3 regions of the Aeromonas jandaei genome follow, and region 3 is predicted to be linked to each of the others. Evidence: predicted binding sites of a transcription regulator. Region 3 holds the regulator's gene; each other region holds the start of a gene.
The links. The regulator sigma-54, encoded in region 3, starts transcription at its own class of promoters, with help from an activator protein. The targets are predictions, from matches to a motif close to TGGCACNGTTTTNGCTT.

Region 1 (6,400 bases), 530 kb from region 3:
GCACAGGTTTCTCCCTAAAACGGTGCTGTGCACCTGCAATGCACCGATATGGTGCATTGAGTTTACCCGCATCGGTGCGCTATATCACCCCTGGTTGGCTTTGGGGGTGGGTTTGGGAGCCGGATCCACGCTTGCTCTATGCAGGTAAAAGGTGACTGGAGTCGATTTAGCAAGGATCGTACCGTCTTTGGCGAGCAGTTCGAGCTGGGCCTCGTGGGCGCCGCGATCGACGTTTTCGACCCGGATCGAGAGGCTGTTGCTGACAAGGGGAGCCGCTTTGCCATCCAGTGTCAGCCGCACATCATACTGGGTGGGTGGTTTGGGGCTGATCTGGCCCTGGAAGACGATATTGCCGGTGTTGTCGCGCAGAGTGCTGCCCTGTTCCGGTGAAAGCAGGGCGATGACCAGCTTGGCTGCCTCTTTCTTCTTATTGGCATCGACACCGGTCAGGGAGTTGAAGTTCTCCACCTGTACCGAACGGGGGGCTCCGCTTAAGAAGGGGGCCGTGCGCAGATCGACTTCCTTTACCTTCTTGCCGGGAGGAGGGGCATCCGTGTAGTGGGTGACGCCATTGCCATCGACCCAGGAGTAGACCTTGGCGGCATGCGTACCAAATGAGGTCAGCAACAGGAGGGCGACAAGCCCGATGCCATACTTGTTGTTCATCCATCTCTCCTTGACGGTATCTTGCTTAATCCTATCAGAGAAAAAACCCGCCAGATGGCGGGTTTTGTCACGATTGGGCAAGCTGGTCCGATTAACCGGACAGCAGTTTCCGGCTTAGACGGAGTAGTACAGCTCGAACTCCAGCGGGTGCGGGGTCATGCGTACACGGTCAACATCCTGCTGCTTCAGTTCCAGGTAGGAGTTGATGAAGTCATCGCTGAACACGCCGCCACGGGTCAGGAACTCGCGATCGCTATCCAGAGCAGCAAGTGCTTCGTCCAGAGAACCGGCAACGGTCGGTACTTCTGCAGCCTCTTCCGGCGGCAGGTCGTACAGGTTCTTGTCCATGGCATCGCCCGGATGGATCTTGTTGATGATACCGTCCAGACCGGCCATCAGCTGAGCTGCAAAGGCCAGGTACGGGTTGGCTGCCGGATCCGGGAAGCGCACTTCGATACGACGGGCTTTCGGGCTCGGAACCACCGGGATACGGATGGAGGCAGAGCGGTTGCGGGCAGAGTAGGCCAGCATGACCGGTGCTTCATAACCCGGAACCAGACGCTTGTAGGAGTTGGTGGTCGGGTTGGCGAAGGCGTTGATGGCCTTGGCGTGCTTGATGATACCGCCGATGTAGTGCAGCGCCATCTCGGACAGACCGCCATACAGGTCGCCGGCGAACAGGTTGACGCCGTTCTTGGCCAGAGACTGGTGGCAGTGCATGCCGGAGCCGTTGTCACCGAACATGGGTTTCGGCATGAAGGTGACGGTCTTGTTGTAGGCGTGGGCCACGTTGTGGATCACGTACTTCAGCACCTGCACTTCGTCCGCTTTCAGGGTCAGAGTATTGAAGCGGGTAGCGATCTCGTTCTGACCGGCAGTCGCCACTTCGTGGTGGTGAGCTTCAACAACCTGGCCCATCTCTTCCAGCACCAGACACATGGCGGCACGGATGTCCTGGGAGGAGTCAACCGGCGCAACCGGGAAGTAACCGCCTTTCACGAACGGGCGGTGGCCCTTGTTGCCATGCTCATAGGCAGTACCGGAGTTCCATGCAGCTTCTTCGGATTCGATCTTCACGAAGCTGTGGCCCATGGTGTTGGAGAAGGTGATGTTGTCGAACATGAAGAATTCCGGCTCCGGCCCGAACAGCACGGTGTCGGCGATGCCGCTGGACTTCAGGAAATCTTCGGCGCGCTTGGCGATGGAGCGCGGGTCGCGGTCGTAGCCCTGCATGGTGGCAGGCTCCAGCACGTCACACACGATGTTCAGCGTGGTCTCTTCGGTGAACGGATCCAGCTTGGCGGAGGCGGCATCCGGCATCAGTACCATGTCGGATTCGTTGATGCCTTTCCAGCCACCGATGGAGGAGCCGTCGAACATCTTGCCGTCTTCGAAGAAATCTTCATCAACCTGATGGGCAGGGATGGATACGTGCTGCTCTTTGCCCTTGGTGTCGGTAAAGCGCAGATCAACAAACTTGACTTCGTGTTCCTGGATCAGGGCCAAAACGTTCTGGACTGACATGCTAAATAACCTCCGGTGTTAAAACTCTCTGGGTGAATGCGTCGTCGTATTCACATAAGCCAGTATCGTGCCAAGTTTGTGACAGCCTGATTTCAGGGCAATCCCGTCTCGGTGGTTCCCCAAAAGCAGGCAATCTCGACTGGTGTTGCATCAAAATAGTGCGGCCGCGGATCGTTTTGGTGCACTGAAATAGTGCGCAAGATGCGGTCGCACCCCATATAAGCAGGGTTTACAGACGAGGTCTATGATCCAGATCCGTTGTCATGCGCGAATGTACTGCAATTCTGCTAGGCAGATCACAAAGGCAAGAGTACAATTAGCGCCCAATTTTACCCGGTGATTGAGGCGAGAATGTTAGAGAATTTACGCAATATTGCGATTATTGCGCACGTTGACCACGGCAAAACGACGCTTGTGGACAAACTGCTGCAGCAGTCCGGTACCCTGGACCGCTCCACGGAAGGCCAGGAACGGATCATGGACTCCAATGATCTGGAACGGGAACGTGGCATCACCATTCTCGCCAAGAACACTGCGATCCGCTGGAATGACTACCGCATCAACATCGTTGATACCCCGGGTCACGCCGACTTCGGTGGTGAAGTTGAGCGCGTACTGTCCATGGTTGACTCCGTGCTGCTGCTGGTTGACGCCGTTGACGGCCCGATGCCGCAAACCCGTTTCGTGACCCAGAAAGCGTTCGCTCAGGGTCTGAAGCCGATCGTGGTCATCAACAAGGTTGACCGTCCGGGTGCTCGTCCTGACTGGGTAATGGATCAGGTATTTGACCTGTTCGACAACCTGGGCGCGACTGACGAACAGCTGGACTTCAAAGTGGTTTACGCCTCTGCACTGAACGGTTGGGCCACCATGGATCAGGACGTCGAGTCCGAGAACATGGAGCCGCTGTTCCAGGCTATCGTCGACAACGTGGAAGCCCCGAAAGCTGACACCGAAGGCGCGTTCCAGATGCAGATCTCCCAGCTGGACTACAACTCCTACGTGGGCGTTATCGGTATCGGCCGTATCACTCGTGGTCGCGTCAAGACCAACCAGCAGGTCACCATCGTTGGTGCCGACGGCAAGACCCGCAACGGTAAAGTCGGTCAGGTGCTGGGCTATCTGGGCCTGTCCCGTACCGAAGTTGCCGATGCGCAAGCTGGCGACATCATCGCCATCACCGGTCTGGGCGAGCTGAAGATCTCCGACACCATCTGTGACAACGGTGCTGTTGAAGCGCTGCCGCCGCTCTCCGTTGACGAGCCGACCGTGAACATGACCTTCCAGGTCAACACCTCACCGTTCGCCGGTAAAGAGGGCAAGTTCGTGACCTCCCGTAACATTCTGGAGCGTCTGAACCAGGAGCTGGTCCACAACGTGGCCCTGCGCGTGGAAGAGACCGACGATCCGGACAAGTTCCGTGTATCCGGTCGTGGTGAACTGCACCTCTCCATCCTGATCGAAAACATGCGTCGCGAAGGTTACGAGCTGGCGGTATCCCGTCCGGAAGTAATCCTGCGTACCGTTGACGGCGAACTGCAAGAACCGTTCGAAACCGTTACTGTGGACGTGGAAGAAGCGCACCAGGGTTCCGTCATGGAGCAGCTGGGTCTGCGTAAGGGCGAAATGACCAACATGACCCCGGATGGCAAGGGTCGCGTTCGCCTGGACTTCATGATCCCGAGCCGTGGCCTGATCGGCTTCCAGACCGAGTTCATGACCATGACCTCCGGTACCGGTCTGCTGTACCACACCTTCGACCACTACGGTCCGCACAAGGGTGGCAGCATCGGTGAGCGTCAGAACGGCGTGCTGATCTCCAACGCTACCGGTAAGGCTCTGACCTACGCCCTGTTCGGTCTGCAAGACCGCGGTCGTCTGTTCATCGGTCACGCGACCGAAGTGTACGAAGGCCAGGTGATCGGTATCCACTCCCGTTCCAACGACCTGACCGTTAACTGCCTGAAAGGCAAGCAGCTGACCAACATGCGTGCCTCCGGTACCGACGAAGCTCAGGTGCTGACTCCGCCGATCCGCATGACTCTGGAACAAGCTCTCGAGTTCATCGACAACGATGAACTGGTAGAAGTGACTCCGAAGAGCATCCGTATCCGTAAGAAGCTGCTGACCGAGCTGGATCGCAAGCGCTCTGGCCGTGGTTAATCCCATGTGCTGAGTCTCGGTAGCCCTCACGGTTGCTGACGATTCGCTGATAGAAAGGCCCAAACCTCAGGTTTGGGCCTTTTTTTATCTGCGTTGGGTTGCGCGGTTCGGTTGCACCTTGCCTTGTGGATAAGCGCTGCTGCCGGGTGTGACAGGCTCTCAGTGGGCATTCTTTTTGGCGCTGTATCTGGCTTGCTATGGCTGGATGCAGAGGGCGTGTTCTGGAGGCAGGGCTCTGCAGATCGGAAGATGGTCTTACCGGGCCTGCTGGCAGGGGCGGGCTCTTATGGGTGAGCCAAAGCAATCGCTATAAATTTAATTTATGGATTTTGTCTTAATGACCCAGCTTTACCTTATGTGAGCAAAGTGGGCTGCCTGAAGCACTCTGTGGCTCATGCCAGGCCGTTACAGGGCTGTGTCCGATCCGGGGGCATAAAACGCCCGCCACCGGTTGTTATCCACCGGTGGCGGGCGTCGCTGCTTGCGCGTTACTGGCGCCAGAACGAGGGGAAGAAGAGTACGGCGACCGTCAGGATCTCCAGCCGTCCCAGCAGCATGCCGAACGACAACAGCCACTTGGCCGAGTCGGGCAGACTGGCGAAGTTGGTGCTGGGGCCGACCACCGGCCCCATCCCTGGCCCCACGTTGGCAACCGCGGTGATGGAGCTGGAGATGGAGGTGAGGGGATCGAGCCCGATGGCGGCCAGCAGCGCCGCGATCACCAGAATGATGGCGAAGTAGGCCAGCACGAAGGAGATCATCGAGCGGATGATAGCGTCGTTGACCGTCCGGCCGTTGTACTTCTGGGGAAATACGCCGGAGGGGTGCATCAGCTGGCGCATCTGCTTCTTGAACAGGGCAAAGGCCACCTGTACCCGGAAGATCTTGAGACCGCCCGCAGTCGAGCCCGAGCAGGCGCCCAGCGCCAGCAGCACGATGAAGGTGATGCTGGCCAGCGGACCCCAGGTGCCGAAGTCACCGAGGCCAAAGCCCGTGGTGGTGAGTACCGAGACGATGTTGAAGCAGCTGATGCGCAGGGCATCCCAGAAGTCGAACAGGTTCCGCTCCCACAGGTAGAAGGTCATGATGGCGGTGACCCAGACCACCAGCCAGAAGAAGCCGCGCACCTGGGCATCCTTGAACAGGCTGTAATCCCGATGGTTGAGGCTCTGCACGTAAAGCAGGAAGGGCAGGCCACCGAGGAACATGAACAGGGTGCCAATCCAGTGTGCCGAGTTGGAGAAGTGGGACATGGATTGATCGGAGGTGGAGTAGCCGCCGGTGCTGAGGGTGGTCATCGAGTGGTTGATCGCCTCGAACAGCGTCATGCCGCTGGCCCAGTAGGCCATCATGCAGAGCATGGAGAGCACCAGATAGACCAGCACTATGTTGTTGGCCACCGTCTTGGCCCGTGGCGCACTTTTATCCGACCAGTCCGAGCTCTCGGTCTGGAACAGCTTCATGCCGCCGACGTTGAGGTAGGGCAGCACAGCTACCGCCATCACGATAAAGCCGACCCCGCCCAGCCACTGCAGGATGGATCGCCACAGCAGGATGCTGTGGGCCATGTTGTCGAGGCCGGAGAGCACGGTAGAGCCCGTGGTAGTCACCCCCGACATGGTCTCGAAGTAGGCATCGGTAAAGTTGATGTGGGTGATGAAGACAAAGGGCAGCGCCCCGAAGATACAGGCCACCACCCAGACCGAGGTGGTGAGCAGGAACATCTCCCGCACCCCCAGATGGAACTCCGCCTTGCGTCCGTAATGGAGGCAGAGCAGGGCGGCGCCGTGGGTGATGAGCACCGATTTGAGAAACTCGACGAACCCCTCGGAGCCGGTCAGCAGGGCCAGCAGGGTCGGCAGCCACATGAAGAGCGCCAGCTTGGAGAGCACCAGCCCGAGAGTAAAGATGATGGGACGCAGCTTGATCATGTTCGATAACCTGGTCGGTGATTGAAAAAAGACCCGGAGCATCCCCCTGGTGGGGCTGAGCCGGGTCTGGCGTGACAGTGAGCGGCCATGGGCCCGTTACAGGAAGAAGGGGCTGG
Region 2 (6,400 bases), 1.9 Mb from region 3:
ATCCGGCGCTGATGCGCAGCGGTTTTCCCGGTGAGGAGGTGTTGGTGGATCTCTTTGAAGGTCTGGTTAGCGAGGATGGCCAGGGACGTATCGTGCCTGCCCAGGCTGCGCGTTGGGAAGTGAGCGAAGATGGCCTCGAGTGGCGGTTTTTCCTGCGCCCCCAGTTGAAGTGGTCCAATGGAGATCCGCTGGTTGCCGATGACTTTGTCTACGCCTGGCGCCGGCTGCTTGATCCTGCCCTCGGTTCCCCCTCGGCGACCTTGCTGCTGACTGCCGGGATCAACAATGCCCAGTCCATCTATGCCGGTGCGCTGGAGCCCGCCAATCTCGGGGTCGAGGCGCAGAGCGAGCAGATCCTGAAGGTTACTCTGGAGCGACCGGTTCCCTATTTCCTGCAGCTCATCAGCCAGCTGCCATTCGTGCCGGTCAATCAGCAGGCGATCGCCCGTTTTGGCAAGCAGTGAACCGAGCCCGGCAAGCTGGTGAGCAATGGTGCCTATCGCTTGGCAAACCGGGTGACCAACGAGCGGCTTGAAGCGGAGCGCAACAGCAATTACTGGAATGATCGCCATACCCGCATTCAGCGAGTCACCTATCTGCCCATCGCCTCACAACATGCCGAGCGTTTGCGTTATGAGGCGGGGGAGATACAGCTGACCAACCGGGTATCGCCCGACTATTACCAGAAGATGAAGCAGAGCGATCCGCTGCGAGTCTGGGGATCGCCGTTGTTGGGCACCTATCTCTACACCTTCAATATGCGCCGCCCCGAGCTGCAGGATGTGCGGGTGCGCCAGGCACTCTCCATGGCCATCGACCGCTATCAGTTGGCCAAGTCGGTGATCGGCCAGGAGGAACTGGCCGCCTGGTCTCTGGTGCCCGATATGCCGGGTTACTCCCACCTCTCTCTCCCTGTTGCACTGGAAGACCAGATGACCCGCCAGGCCAGGGCCGTTGCATTGCTGACCGCAGCCGGTTACAGCAGTGCTCATCCACTTAGGCTGAGCATTACCTACAACACGGCTGATACCCACAAGAAGATAGCCACCTTGATTGCCGGTATGTGGCGTCAGTTGGGGGTTGAGGTCACGCTCAACAATCTGGAGTGGAACAACTATCAGGTCGCCAAGGATAGCGGTGATTTTCTGGTGGCAAGAAGCTTTCTGTTCGGTGATTACGTCGAGCCCTCGGCCATGCTGAACAGTTTCCGCTGCCAGGATCTGCGCAACGAAAGCGGTTACTGCAATCCCGATTTTGATCTGTTGCTGGAACAGGCGGCCAGCACTCTGGATGAGAAGAGCAGGGTTGCACTCTATCAGCATGCCGAACAGCTGCTGATGGAAGAGGCGCCCATCATCCCCGTGTATCATTACAACCAGATGCGACTGGTTGATCCCACTTTGCACGGGCTTCCCAGCCAGAATCTGAAAGGGACGATTGCCACCAAGGATCTCTATTTCGGCCCGCTGTAAGGAGCACCTAATGAAACTTGCCATTATTTCCGACATTCACGGCAGCATCACGGCTCTGGATCTGGTGCTGTCACGGCTGGACACCTGGCAGCCCAACCACTACCTGTTGCTCGGCGATCTGCTCAACCACGGCCCGCGCAATCCCGTGCCTGAAGGATACAACCCGGCTGCAGTTGCCGAGCGCCTCAACGAGCTGGCCCCCTATATCATGGCGGTGCGGGGAAATTGCGATTCCGAAGTGGATCAGATGCTGCTCGCGTTTCCCATCACAGCCCCTTACAACCAGCTACTGGTTGATGGGCGCCGCTGGTTTATGAGTCACGGTCATCTCTACCGCCCCGATGAGGTGCAACTGCCTGCGGACAGTGTATTTTTGAGCGGCCACAGTCATGTTCCGGTACTGGAGCGGCAGGGAGACCAGATCTTGATGAATCCGGGCTCCATCTGTTTTCCACGCGGTGAACTGCCAGCCAGTTATGGCTGCTATGAGGCGGGAGTCCTGAGCGTCAAAAGTTGTGTCGACGGGCGAGAATTACTGCGACTGGTGCTGTAGGTCTTATTGATTGCAGAAAGTGGCAAGGCCTGACTCGTCGAGAGTCAGGCCTTGATACCGAAGGAGCGGGTGCCTGAGCGGGTATTGCCCTTGGCATCGTAGGTGAGGCTGTTGCGATCGCGCAGCTGACTTAAAAAGCTCGCCAGACGGCGATTGGAGACAATGCTGAGCTCCAGCAGTCGACCGTTGAGGTCATTTTGTTCCTGACAGGCATCCAGTTTTTCCCGGATCCTGGTCATCTCGTCAGGATAAGCCGCCAGTTGCTGAGCCAACTCAGGCAATTGGGCCAGCTGTTTATCCAGACTCTCTATTTCAGCAAGCAGCAGCTGTTTTCGCTCGGTGAGTTCGGGCAGGGCCAGTGCCTGATGCTTTTCGAGCAACGAGAACTCCTCTTCCAGAATGCTTTGCATCTGGCTGAGGTGTTCATCCTGGGTGTGCAGTAACGAAGGCAGATCCATCATCCGAGAACTTTGTCCAGATTGGTCTCAAAGCTGAACATCTTCTTGGCCACAGCTTCGCTGTTCACCTGATATTCGCCACTGGCAACGGCTTTCTTGAGCCGCTCGACCTTACTTTCGTTGCCGGTTGAGGCCGCATTGAGATTCTGCTGCATCTTTTGCAATTGTTGGGCCTCGCTGGTCAAGGAGACGGAGTCCAGCTTGACTGCAGCCGCTTTATTTTCGGGCTCTGGCGAAGAAGAGGTGACTGACTTGTTGCCTGTCCCCTGGCTGCTAACGGTGTTTTGCAACCGATTATTCGCCAAGTTGTTGATATTGTTGATGGCCATTTGAGTTACCTTCGTCTGCTTTAAGGTTTGCTTACCTGTTTATCGGTGCGGCAGGTCAAAACTTTAGAAAAAAGTTGGTGATAAACCCGACATTTAAAAAGCGACCGTTACGGCACCGACTGCACTGACTTTTCCTTCGACAGTTTTTCCGGAGCGAATATTAACAAGCTTGATGATCTCTCCGAAGCTGCCATCTTGCAAGGCTCGGGCCATGGTTTTGATCTGGAAGCTGCTATTTTCGGCTGTCAGAGTGACCTGATCACCTTTGCATACTACACATACCTGACTCAAACGGATTGGTTGCCCCGGTTTGATTTCTCGTTTGCTGCGTACGCCGACCAGCATGCTCATGTCGGTCAGGTAGTCGCCGCGGATTAGCGTCTGATCCTGATAACCCAGTTGCAGCTGGCTTTCACTCAATAGGTCGCCTTTGGCAATCGGAGCGTTGACCGTTACATAGGGCTTCTGGATGCTCACTCGTACCGGAAGATAGACATCCCAGGGTTTGTCTTCCTCACATTTCAGGTAAACTGTTGTATTACGGCGAATTTCCATTTTTCCAGGTAAGCTGATGGTCAATAGATCGTCGCAGCGGGTCAATGGAAGTCGCTCATCAAGGGTTGCCGCCGTTACTTCAGCCTTGGCATCTAATGGCACCTCGAGCTGGTTAAACACGAACTCTTGTGCTTTTTCTTGCAAATAGGTGGTGACGTCCGAGGCGTGGCTGGAAGAGATGCTGCCAAAAAAGAGGCTGATGAGTAAAAGTCGGTTAATCATTTTTGCTCGTTGGTCGATAAGTTGTTCACGCATATCACCATATTTAACTATGATTGCTTCAGAATCTGTTCGTTGTCACATCGATAGTCTGACGCAATCCATCACGCATGCATGATTAATGCCAAGCGTTTTTAGGGAGTGTTTATGGCCAGTATCCTGGACTCGGTCAACCAACGTACCCAGCTAGTGGGGCAAAACCGGCTGGAGTTGTTGTTGTTTCGTCTCAATGGACGTCAAAGATTTGGCATCAACGTATTCAAAGTGCGTGAAGTGTTGCAGTGTCCTCCCTTGACCGTGATGCCCAAGTTGAACTCCTGCATTCGCGGGGTAGCGCACATTCGGGGTCAGACTATTTCGGTTATTGACCTGAGCATGGCGATGGGCAAACGTCCCATTGAAGACCTGAGCAAGTGCTTCATTATTATCTCCGAGTACAACCGCTCCATTCAGGGATTTTTGGTCCACTCGGTCGAGCGCATCATCAACATGAACTGGGAATCAATTCTACCGCCGCCGAAGGGCGCAGGCCGTATCAACTACATGACGGCGGTTACCGAAGTGGACGGTGAGTTGGTTGAAATTCTCGACGTTGAACGCATTCTCAACGAGATCTCTCCGGTCTCCACCGAGGTTAGTCAGGAGCTGGTTGAAGCGAGTGTCGAGCACCCCACTCTCGGACGCCCTGTGCTGGTAGCCGATGACTCATCGGTTGCTCGTAAACAGGTTCAGCGCGCACTTGAGGCAATCGGGGTTGAGTGTGTATTGGCAAAAGATGGTCGTGAAGCATTGAACATGCTGCTTGAGATGACCAAGAATGGTCCTATCAAGGAGCAGATTGCCCTCGTCATTTCGGATATCGAAATGCCGGAGATGGATGGTTACACCTTCACTGCCGAGATCCGCAATAATCCCAATCTCAAAGACTTGCATGTTATTCTGCACACATCCCTCAGTGGAGTATTCAACCAGGCAATGGTGCAGAAAGTGGGGGCCAACAATTTTATCGCCAAGTTCCAACCGGATGAATTGGCCAAGGCCGTACAAAACGCACTCTAATAAAGAAGAACAGCTGCATGAAGACACTTTCGGACGACTTATACAAACAGTTCAGCAATTTTCTGGCGGTACAGAGCGGAATCGTGCTGGGTGATAACAAACAGTATCTGGTGAAGAGCCGTCTTTCACCTTTGATGGCTCAGTTTGGCATCGAGAGTCTGTCTGACCTGGTTACCCGTGCAATGAGTGTGCGAGAGCGTGACCTGAAAATGGCAGTGGTAGATGCCATGACAACCAACGAGACACTCTGGTTTCGTGACACCTATCCGTTCCAGTTGCTGACTGACAAGATTTTCCCTGAACTGGGTAAAAGCGGCCGACCCGTCAAGATTTGGTCTGCAGCGTCATCTTCCGGGCAGGAGCCATACTCCATTGCCATGACGGCGCTGGAGCAGCAGATGAAAAAGCCCGGCACCTTGCCTGGTGGTGTACAGATCGTGGGGACGGATATTTCGACCACCATGCTCAACCAGTGCAAAGAGGGTGTCTACGACAGCCTTGCTTTGGCGCGGGGCTTGTCACCTGAGCGCAAGAAGATGTTCTTTGAACCATACGGTGACAATAAAATGCGGGTGGTGGAACGAGTCAGAAAATTGACCACGTTCCGTCCCTTGAATTTACTGGAAAGCTATAGCTTGCTCGGTAAATTTGACATTATTTTCTGTCGTAACGTGCTGATCTATTTTGCCCCAGAAGTGAAGTCAAAGATCCTCAACCAGTTTGCTGCAAGCCTCAATCCGGGAGGATATCTGATGCTGGGGGCATCGGAGTCACTGGCTGGTTTGACTGATCGATTCGAGATGATCCGTTGCAATCCGGGGATTGTTTACAAGGTGAAATAGGCCTTCAATCCGCACTCCAGCTGGATTGACAGAATAGCGGCAATATCACGCCAGAGGGAGGCACAATGCCTCCCTCTTTATTTATACCAGACATGCCAGAAGCCCTCTGTGCGTGGGTTCTCCATCGTCAGCCTGTTTATTGGCGCATTCCGTGCTTCCTGATGATGCAACCCTTTACTTGCGTACCTCTCATTACCTGTCTTTTGTGGCATAGCTCTTGCTTGGAAACAGTATCAAGCAGGAGGTGAGCTATGGCTCTTTCATTCGACAAGGCATTTGGTGTTCATCAATACACGCTGGGGGTTCGTGCCAAGCGTGCAGAAGTGCTTTCCAGCAATATTGCCAATGCCGATACCCCTGGCTACAAGGCCAGAGATATCGACTTTGCACAGGCATTGCAGGATGCGCAGCACCAACAACAGGGGTTTGGTCTGGCTACCACCAGCGAAAAACACTTTGCCTTGAATATGGATGCGCCCGGTTCGGTTCAATATCGCAACCCGTTGCAGCCTGATACCGGTGACGGCAATACGGTGGATGTGCAGCAGGAGCGCACAGAGTTCCTGCGTAACAGCCTTGAGTATCAGACCTCCCTTGAATTCATGAATAGCAAGATCAGCGGCCTGCTCAAGGCGCTGAAAGGAGAACAGTGATGAGTTTGTTCAAGGTCTTTGACATAGCCGGCTCGGCCATGAGCGCGCAGACCGTGCGGCTCAACACTGTTGCCAGCAATATGGCCAACGCAGATAGCGTCAGCTCCAGTGTGGAAAAAACTTACCATGCCCGGCGGCCAATTTTTGCCGCTCAGCTCGATCAGGCTATGTCGGATAATCAGGGCTCGGTTGGGGTTGAGGTGAAAGGGATTGTCGAGAGCAAGGCTCCATTGCTCAAGGAGTACAACCCCAATCATCCC
Region 3 (6,400 bases):
CCCACCCGAGACTGCACCAGCTGCTGACCCAGCTTCATGCCGAACCACTGCCGCAGGAGGAGCTGGCTCGCCGCCTCAATGTCTCCACCCGCACGGTGCGCACCGATGTGGCGACCCTCAACGAACTGATTGCCACGCACGGTGCCCACCTGATCCACCAGCGTGGCAGTGGCTACCAGCTGAAGATCTACAATCAGACGCTGTTTGAGGCATTGCTGGCAGCGCAGGAACAGGAGAGTACCTTGCCGCGAACCAGTCGCGAGCGGGTGCTGCATCTGCAGATCCTGCTGCTGACAGCAGAACAGGGGATCAAGCTCGATGAGCTGGCCGATACCTGGTACCTGAGCCGGACGGCGCTGCAGGGCGATATGGCGGAAGTGCGGGAACAGCTGGCTCACTTTGGCCTCACGGTCGAGAGCAAACCAAGGGTGGGCATGCGGGTACAGGGGAGCGAGACGGCAATCCGCGCCTGTCTGACCCAGCTGCTCTGTCAGGAGCTGCTCAACAACCATCCCCTGCAGAGCCTGCTACCCAACCTCTGCCCCAGCAAAACTCTGGAGGTAGTGGGCAATCACATTCACGACCAGTTGAGCCATCATCAGCTGCGTCTGGCCGACGAGAGTTTGCAGCAGCTTGCCATCTACTGCGCCGTCGCCCTGCTGCGCCAGGCCGCTGGCCACGAGCTGCGCCAATTCGCCAGCGAGGATCTCACGGTCCCCCTGCTGGCAGTCGCCCGTGACATCTATGGCGAACTGCCGACCCTCACCCCGCCGGGAGAAGAGGAGATAGCCTGCCTCGCTATCCAGATCCAGGCGCGCCTGATTGCCGAAACGCCTCAGCTTAGCCCGGCCATGGCAGCCGAGAGCGAACAGCTGGTGGAACATCTGCTCACATACATCCACCAGCACTACCCCTATGATCTGCGGGGTGACCTGCAGCTGCGAGCCGACCTGCAGACCCACATCAGCGCCATGCTGCTGCGGGTCAAGTACCAGATCGGCAGCCACAATCCGCTGGCAGACCACATCAAGCAGTACTACCCCCTCGCCTACGACATCACGCTGGCAGCCATCTCGGAGTGGATCAGGCAGACCCCTTACCGGCTGACTCACCACGAGATCGGTTATCTGGTGATCCATATCGGGGTCGGGCTGGAGCGCCACTACGATATCGGCTATACCCGCCGCCCGCAGGCACTGCTGCTGTGCGATGCGGGCAACGCCACCTTCCGCGTACTGGAAGCGCGCATCAAGCGAGAGTATCCCCAGTTGCAGCTGACCACGCTGGAATCGGTACGGGATTACGACGGGCTGGCGCAGATCAAACAGGATTTTGTCATCAGTACCGTCAAGGTGAGCGAAAAGGATGTGCCGGTAGTGCAGGTAGACCCCTTCCCGACCCAGTACCAGCTGGAGCAACTTGGCAAGCTGGTACTGATCGACCGCACCCGTCCCTATATGCTCGACAAATACTTCGATGCAGACCATTTCATGGTGGTCAACGAGCCGATTACCCAGGCGGAACTATTTGATCGCATTTGCAGCCAACTGGAGGCGGAGGATCTGGTAGAGAGCGGCTTCAGGGCCTCCCTGCAGGAGCGGGAGCGAATAGTCTCCACCATGCTGGGCGAGGGTATCGCCCTGCCCCACTCCCTCGGCCTGCTGGCACGCCGAACGCTGGCCTATACCGTGTTGGCCCCGCAGGGGATCGACTGGGGCAATGGCGAAAACGCCACCCTCATCTTCGTGCTGGCCATCAGCAAGGCTGACTATGAGGAGGCGATGGGGCTCTACGATCTTTTTCTGGCGCTGATGAATGAAAAAGCCAGCAGAAGTCTGCTGGCTTGTCGTGATTTTGCCGATTTCAAGGCGCTGGCAAGAGTAGCGCCCTGAGCGTCGCCACTACTCCTCGTTGAAACCCGAGGTGAACAGCTCAACGACGGCGGCAAGGGCCTCAACCTCTTCGGGGCCCTCAACCTGCACTTCCACCTGCTTGCCCTGAGCGGAGTCCAGCATCAGCAGGCCAATCACGCTGTCTGCATCGGCCTCGACCCCATCTTCATTACGCAGCAACACATGGGCATCGAATCCCTGTACCAGCTCGAACAACATCATGGCTGGTCTGGCGTGAATGCCCAGCTTGTTTTTCACTTCAACCGAAGCAGAGACTGTCATTGGGCCGTCCTATTGCGTCATCAGGAGTGGGATGGGTTCTTGTCGAGGGTGCGGTGGCGGAGCTGCACGTTCTTGCCCAGTGCTCTGAAGGCCGCTGCCAGCCGCTCCGCGATAAAGACCGAACGATGCTGACCGCCGGTGCAACCGATGCCGACCGTCACATAGCTGCGATTGTTGCGCTCAAGATGGGGCAACCAGGTCGCCAGCATGTTTTCGATCTGTTGGGTAAACAGCATCACATCAGCTTGCGCCGCGAGGTAGCTGGCGACCGGTTCATCCTTGCCGGTAAAAGGCTTGAGTTCCGGGATCCAGTGCGGGTTGGGCAGGAAGCGGGCATCGAACACGAAGTCGGCATCCTTGGGTATGCCGTACTTGAAGCCGAAAGATTCGAACACCAGCACCAGCTCGTTCTCTTTCTTGCCGAGCACCCGGGTCTTGATGAGCTCGCTCAGGTCGTGAATGCTGAGGTTGGTGGTATCGATGCGCAGGTCGGCAGTAGAGGAGAGCGGCGCCAGCAGGTGGGTCTCCTGACGGATCGCCTCATCCAGCGACAGCTTGTTGCGCGACAGGGGGTGCAGACGACGGCTCTCGCCATAGCGCTTGAGCAGGGTGCCGTTGTCGGCATCGAAGAAGAAGCTGGCAAATTCAACCCGCCCTTCGTTGCGAACCTGAGCCAGCAGATTCTCCAGTTTTTCCGGGTCACCGGGCAGGTTGCGCACGTCGATGCTGACCGCCAGCTTGTCGTACTGGCTCTCGACCGAGACGATCAGCTGGGGCAGCAGGTTGACCGGCAGGTTATCTACACAGTAGTAGCCCAAATCCTCCAGCACCCGCAGGGCTACCGTCTTGCCGGAGCCCGAACGTCCACTCACCACGATTAACTGCATCTTGTTCCCTCACGCCAAAACGGGTGTGTCATCAGGGCCTGCACATCAGGCCGAGGTCATGATCTGATAGAGCTCTTCGTCGCTGGTAGCCTGACGCAACTGGCGGCAGACCGCCTTGTCGCCCAGCTTGGAAGCCATCAGGGAAAGGGTCTTGAGATGCTGTTTGCACTCGCTCTCCGGTACCAGCAAGGCAAACAGCAGGTCAACCGGTTGATTGTCGATGGAGTCGAAAGGGATAGGTTCGGCAAAGGTCATCAGGATCGCAGTTGGCGGGAACTCATCGTCAATTCGACCGTGGGGGATCGCAATACCGGCACCGATCCCGGTACTACCCATTTTCTCGCGGGCCAGCAAGCATTCAAACAGCGCCTGGCGGGAGGTGCCGAGACGTTCGGCAGCCAGCTCGCTGATGATTTCAAGGGCGCGTTTCTTGCTGGTACATGGGACTGCACTCTTGGTGCAGTCCCGACTCAGTATGTGTTCAAGTTGCATAGTTATTTTTTATTTAACTTATCTTTGTGCTTGATGATCTGCCTGTCCAGCTTGTCGAGCAAGGTATCAATCGCGGCATACATATCGGCATGCTCGGAGTTGGCGAACACCTCGCCACCGCTGACATGCAGTTTGGCTTCGGCAATCTGGTTCAGTTTCTCTACGCTAAGCACCACATGCACGTTGTTGATGTGGTCAAAATGACGCTCGAGTTTGGCAAATTTGTTATTCACATAATCACGCAGAGCTTCGGTGATCTCGACATGGTGTCCGGTCAGGTTAATTTGCATAACATCATCCTTTTGTTTTGCCTAAACCAGGCGTTTGCGCTGATTGGAAGGTGGGATAAACAAGGATTCGCGATACTTAGCGATCGTGCGTCTAGCCACCATAATACCCTGTTCGGCCAGCAAATCCGCGATCTTGCTATCACTTAACGGTTTGGCAGGATTCTCTGCCGTCACCAGCTTTTTGATGAGCGCGCGAATTGCGGTCGATGAGCACTCTCCTCCTCCTTCGGTGTTCACATGGCTGGAGAAAAAAAACTTCAATTCGAAGATACCACGGGGGGTATGCATGTATTTCTGGGTGGTCACCCGGGAGATGGTCGACTCATGCATCTCCACCGCTTCGGCGATGTCGTTGAGCACCATCGGCTTCATTGCCTCTTCACCATACTCGAAAAAGCCCTGCTGCTGCTCGACAATACAGCTGGCTACTTTCAGCAGGGTATCGTTGCGGCTCTCAAGGCTCTTGATGAACCACTTGGCCTCCTGCAGGTGGGAGCGGATGAATTGGGTATCCGTGCTGCTGCGGGCGTTGCGGGCCATGGCGGCATAGGTCTCGTTGACCCGGATGCGCGGGGCAGAATCGGGGTTGAGCTCCACCACCCAGCGGTTCTGGCGCTTTACCACCGAAACATCGGGGATCACATACTGGGAGTCGCTCTGGATAATGCCATTGCCGGGGCGCGGCTCCAGCAGTTGGATCAGATCCAGCACCTCCTTGAGGTCGCTCTCCTTGAGGCGGGTTTTACGGGCCAGAGTGCGATAATCGCGGTTGCCGAGCAGATCCATGTGCTCGAGGATCACCTCTTTGGCTTCGTTGAGCCAAGGGGTCTCGGGGGCATACTGCTCCAGCTGGATAAGCAGGCACTCCTGCACCGAACGGGCGGCGATACCGACCGGGTCAAAATGCTGCACCCGCTTGAGGACAGCCTCCACCTCGTCGAGCTCGACCTCCACCTCGTCACTGCTGACGGCAGCCTGGATATCCTCCAGTGCAACGGTCAGATAACCAGACTCGTCGATGGCATCAATGATGGCGAGCGCGATGGCGGCATCGACATCGCTAAACGGAGTGAGCCGCATCTGCCACAGCAGATAGTCCTGCAGGTTTTCGGTGGTCTCGCCCTGATAGACACTGTCTTCACCGTCGTGGATCGGGCCTGCGCTCTGGGCAGTACCGGCGGAGTAAACCTCATCCCAAGTGGTATCTACCGGTAGCTCGTCCGGCATCTGCTCCTGAGCCATGGCATCGCTGGAGTCGAGTTGGCTGGCATCGACAGCCTCTTGCGGGGCAGTCTCCTGCACGTCGCTCTCTTCCTGCTCCAGCAGAGGATTGCTTTCGAGCGCTTGCTGAATTTCCTGCTGGAGTTCCAGAGAGGAGAGCTGGAGCAGACGAATCGCTTGTTGTAATTGCGGCGTCATGGTCAGGGACTGACCGAGACGCAACTGTAATGTCGGCTTCATCTACGTCGGGATATCCTTATGTTCAGCGAGGCACTGTCACAGAGAATGAAGGCTGCCCCCTTACTATAGACTGAATTGATCGCCCAAATAGACGCGCTTGACCTGTTCATCGGCGAGGATATCGGCCGGGGCACCCTCGGCAATCATCTGGCCGTGGCTGACGATATAAGCCTTCTCGCATACGTCCAGAGTCTCTCTGACGTTGTGGTCGGTAATCAAGACGCCAAGACCCCTATCTTTCAGGTGCTGGATGATCTTCTTGATGTCTATCACAGAAATCGGGTCAACCCCCGCGAAGGGTTCATCCAGCAGGATAAAGCGCGGTTCTGCTGCCAGCGCCCGGGCAATCTCGACCCGGCGCCGCTCACCACCGGAGAGGCTTTGCCCCAGGTTGTCGCGGATATGGGTGATGTTGAACTCTTCCAGCAGCTGCTGAACCTTGTCCTCCCGCTCTTCGCGACTCAGCTCCTTGCGCGTCTGCATCACCCCCATCAGGTTTTCATACACAGTGAGGCGGCGGAAAATTGAGGCTTCCTGCGGCAGGTAACCGATGCCGTTGCGGGCACGCACATGCATGGGCTGCAGGCTGATATCCTGATCGTCAATGGTGATGAGACCGGCATCGCGCTGCACCAGCCCGACGATCATGTAAAACGAGGTGGTCTTGCCGGCGCCGTTGGGGCCAAGCAGGCCGACGATCTGACCGGTTCCAACCTCAAGGCTCACGTCGCTAACCACCATGCGACGCTTGTAACTCTTCTGCAGGCCGACTGCTTTCAATACTGCCATGGCTTATTTTCCCTGCTTCTTCTGGTCGGCGGGCTTGTCGAAATTTTCGACCTGATCGGGCAGGAACACCGTCTTGACCCGCTGGTTCGGGGTCTTGCTCTCGGCAATCATCTTCTGTTTGACGATGTCGTAACGGATCAGGTCGCCGTTGACCTGGCTATCTTCCTGCTTGAGCTGGCCGTTACCGGTGATAGTCACCAGACGCTTTTTCAGCTCGTAACGAATGCTGTCGCCATGAGCGTTGACCGGCTTGCCGTTATCCAGGATCTGGAAGAAGGTGGCTGGTTTACCGTAGGCAGTCATCACC

Region 1: the regulator sigma-54 is predicted to act here: its motif matches at 2,247-2,263, upstream of glnA (glutamate--ammonia ligase).
Region 2: the regulator sigma-54 is predicted to act here: its motif matches at 3,697-3,713, upstream of flgA (flagellar basal body P-ring formation chaperone FlgA).

What each region holds. Positions count from the first base shown of each region.
Region 1 is NZ_CP149571.1:1,017,794-1,024,193, forward strand. Features, by position in the region: gene glnL (nitrogen regulation protein NR(II)) at 1-4, opposite strand, end outside; gene WE862_RS04960 (DUF4124 domain-containing protein) at 85-666, opposite strand; gene glnA (glutamate--ammonia ligase) at 781-2,190, opposite strand; gene typA (translational GTPase TypA) at 2,542-4,353, shown strand; gene WE862_RS04975 (TrkH family potassium uptake protein) at 4,842-6,284, opposite strand; gene trkA (Trk system potassium transporter TrkA) at 6,381-6,400, opposite strand, start outside.
Region 2 is NZ_CP149571.1:2,433,821-2,440,220, forward strand. Features, by position in the region: partial or broken gene WE862_RS11670 (peptide ABC transporter substrate-binding protein) at 1-1,472, shown strand, start outside; gene yfcE (phosphodiesterase) at 1,483-2,025, shown strand; gene WE862_RS11680 (flagella synthesis protein FlgN) at 2,070-2,486, opposite strand; gene flgM (flagellar biosynthesis anti-sigma factor FlgM) at 2,483-2,812, opposite strand; gene flgA (flagellar basal body P-ring formation chaperone FlgA) at 2,906-3,589, opposite strand; gene WE862_RS11695 (chemotaxis protein CheV) at 3,734-4,645, shown strand; gene WE862_RS11700 (CheR family methyltransferase) at 4,663-5,487, shown strand; gene flgB (flagellar basal body rod protein FlgB) at 5,739-6,140, shown strand; gene flgC (flagellar basal body rod protein FlgC) at 6,140-6,400, shown strand, end outside.
Region 3 is NZ_CP149571.1:485,682-492,081, forward strand. Features, by position in the region: gene WE862_RS02435 (BglG family transcription antiterminator) at 1-1,892, shown strand, start outside; gene npr (PTS phosphocarrier protein NPr) at 1,902-2,174, opposite strand; gene rapZ (RNase adapter RapZ) at 2,195-3,061, opposite strand; gene ptsN (PTS IIA-like nitrogen regulatory protein PtsN) at 3,107-3,553, opposite strand; gene hpf (ribosome hibernation promoting factor) at 3,556-3,843, opposite strand; gene WE862_RS02460 (RNA polymerase factor sigma-54) at 3,865-5,304, opposite strand; gene lptB (LPS export ABC transporter ATP-binding protein) at 5,368-6,093, opposite strand; gene lptA (lipopolysaccharide transport periplasmic protein LptA) at 6,097-6,400, opposite strand, start outside.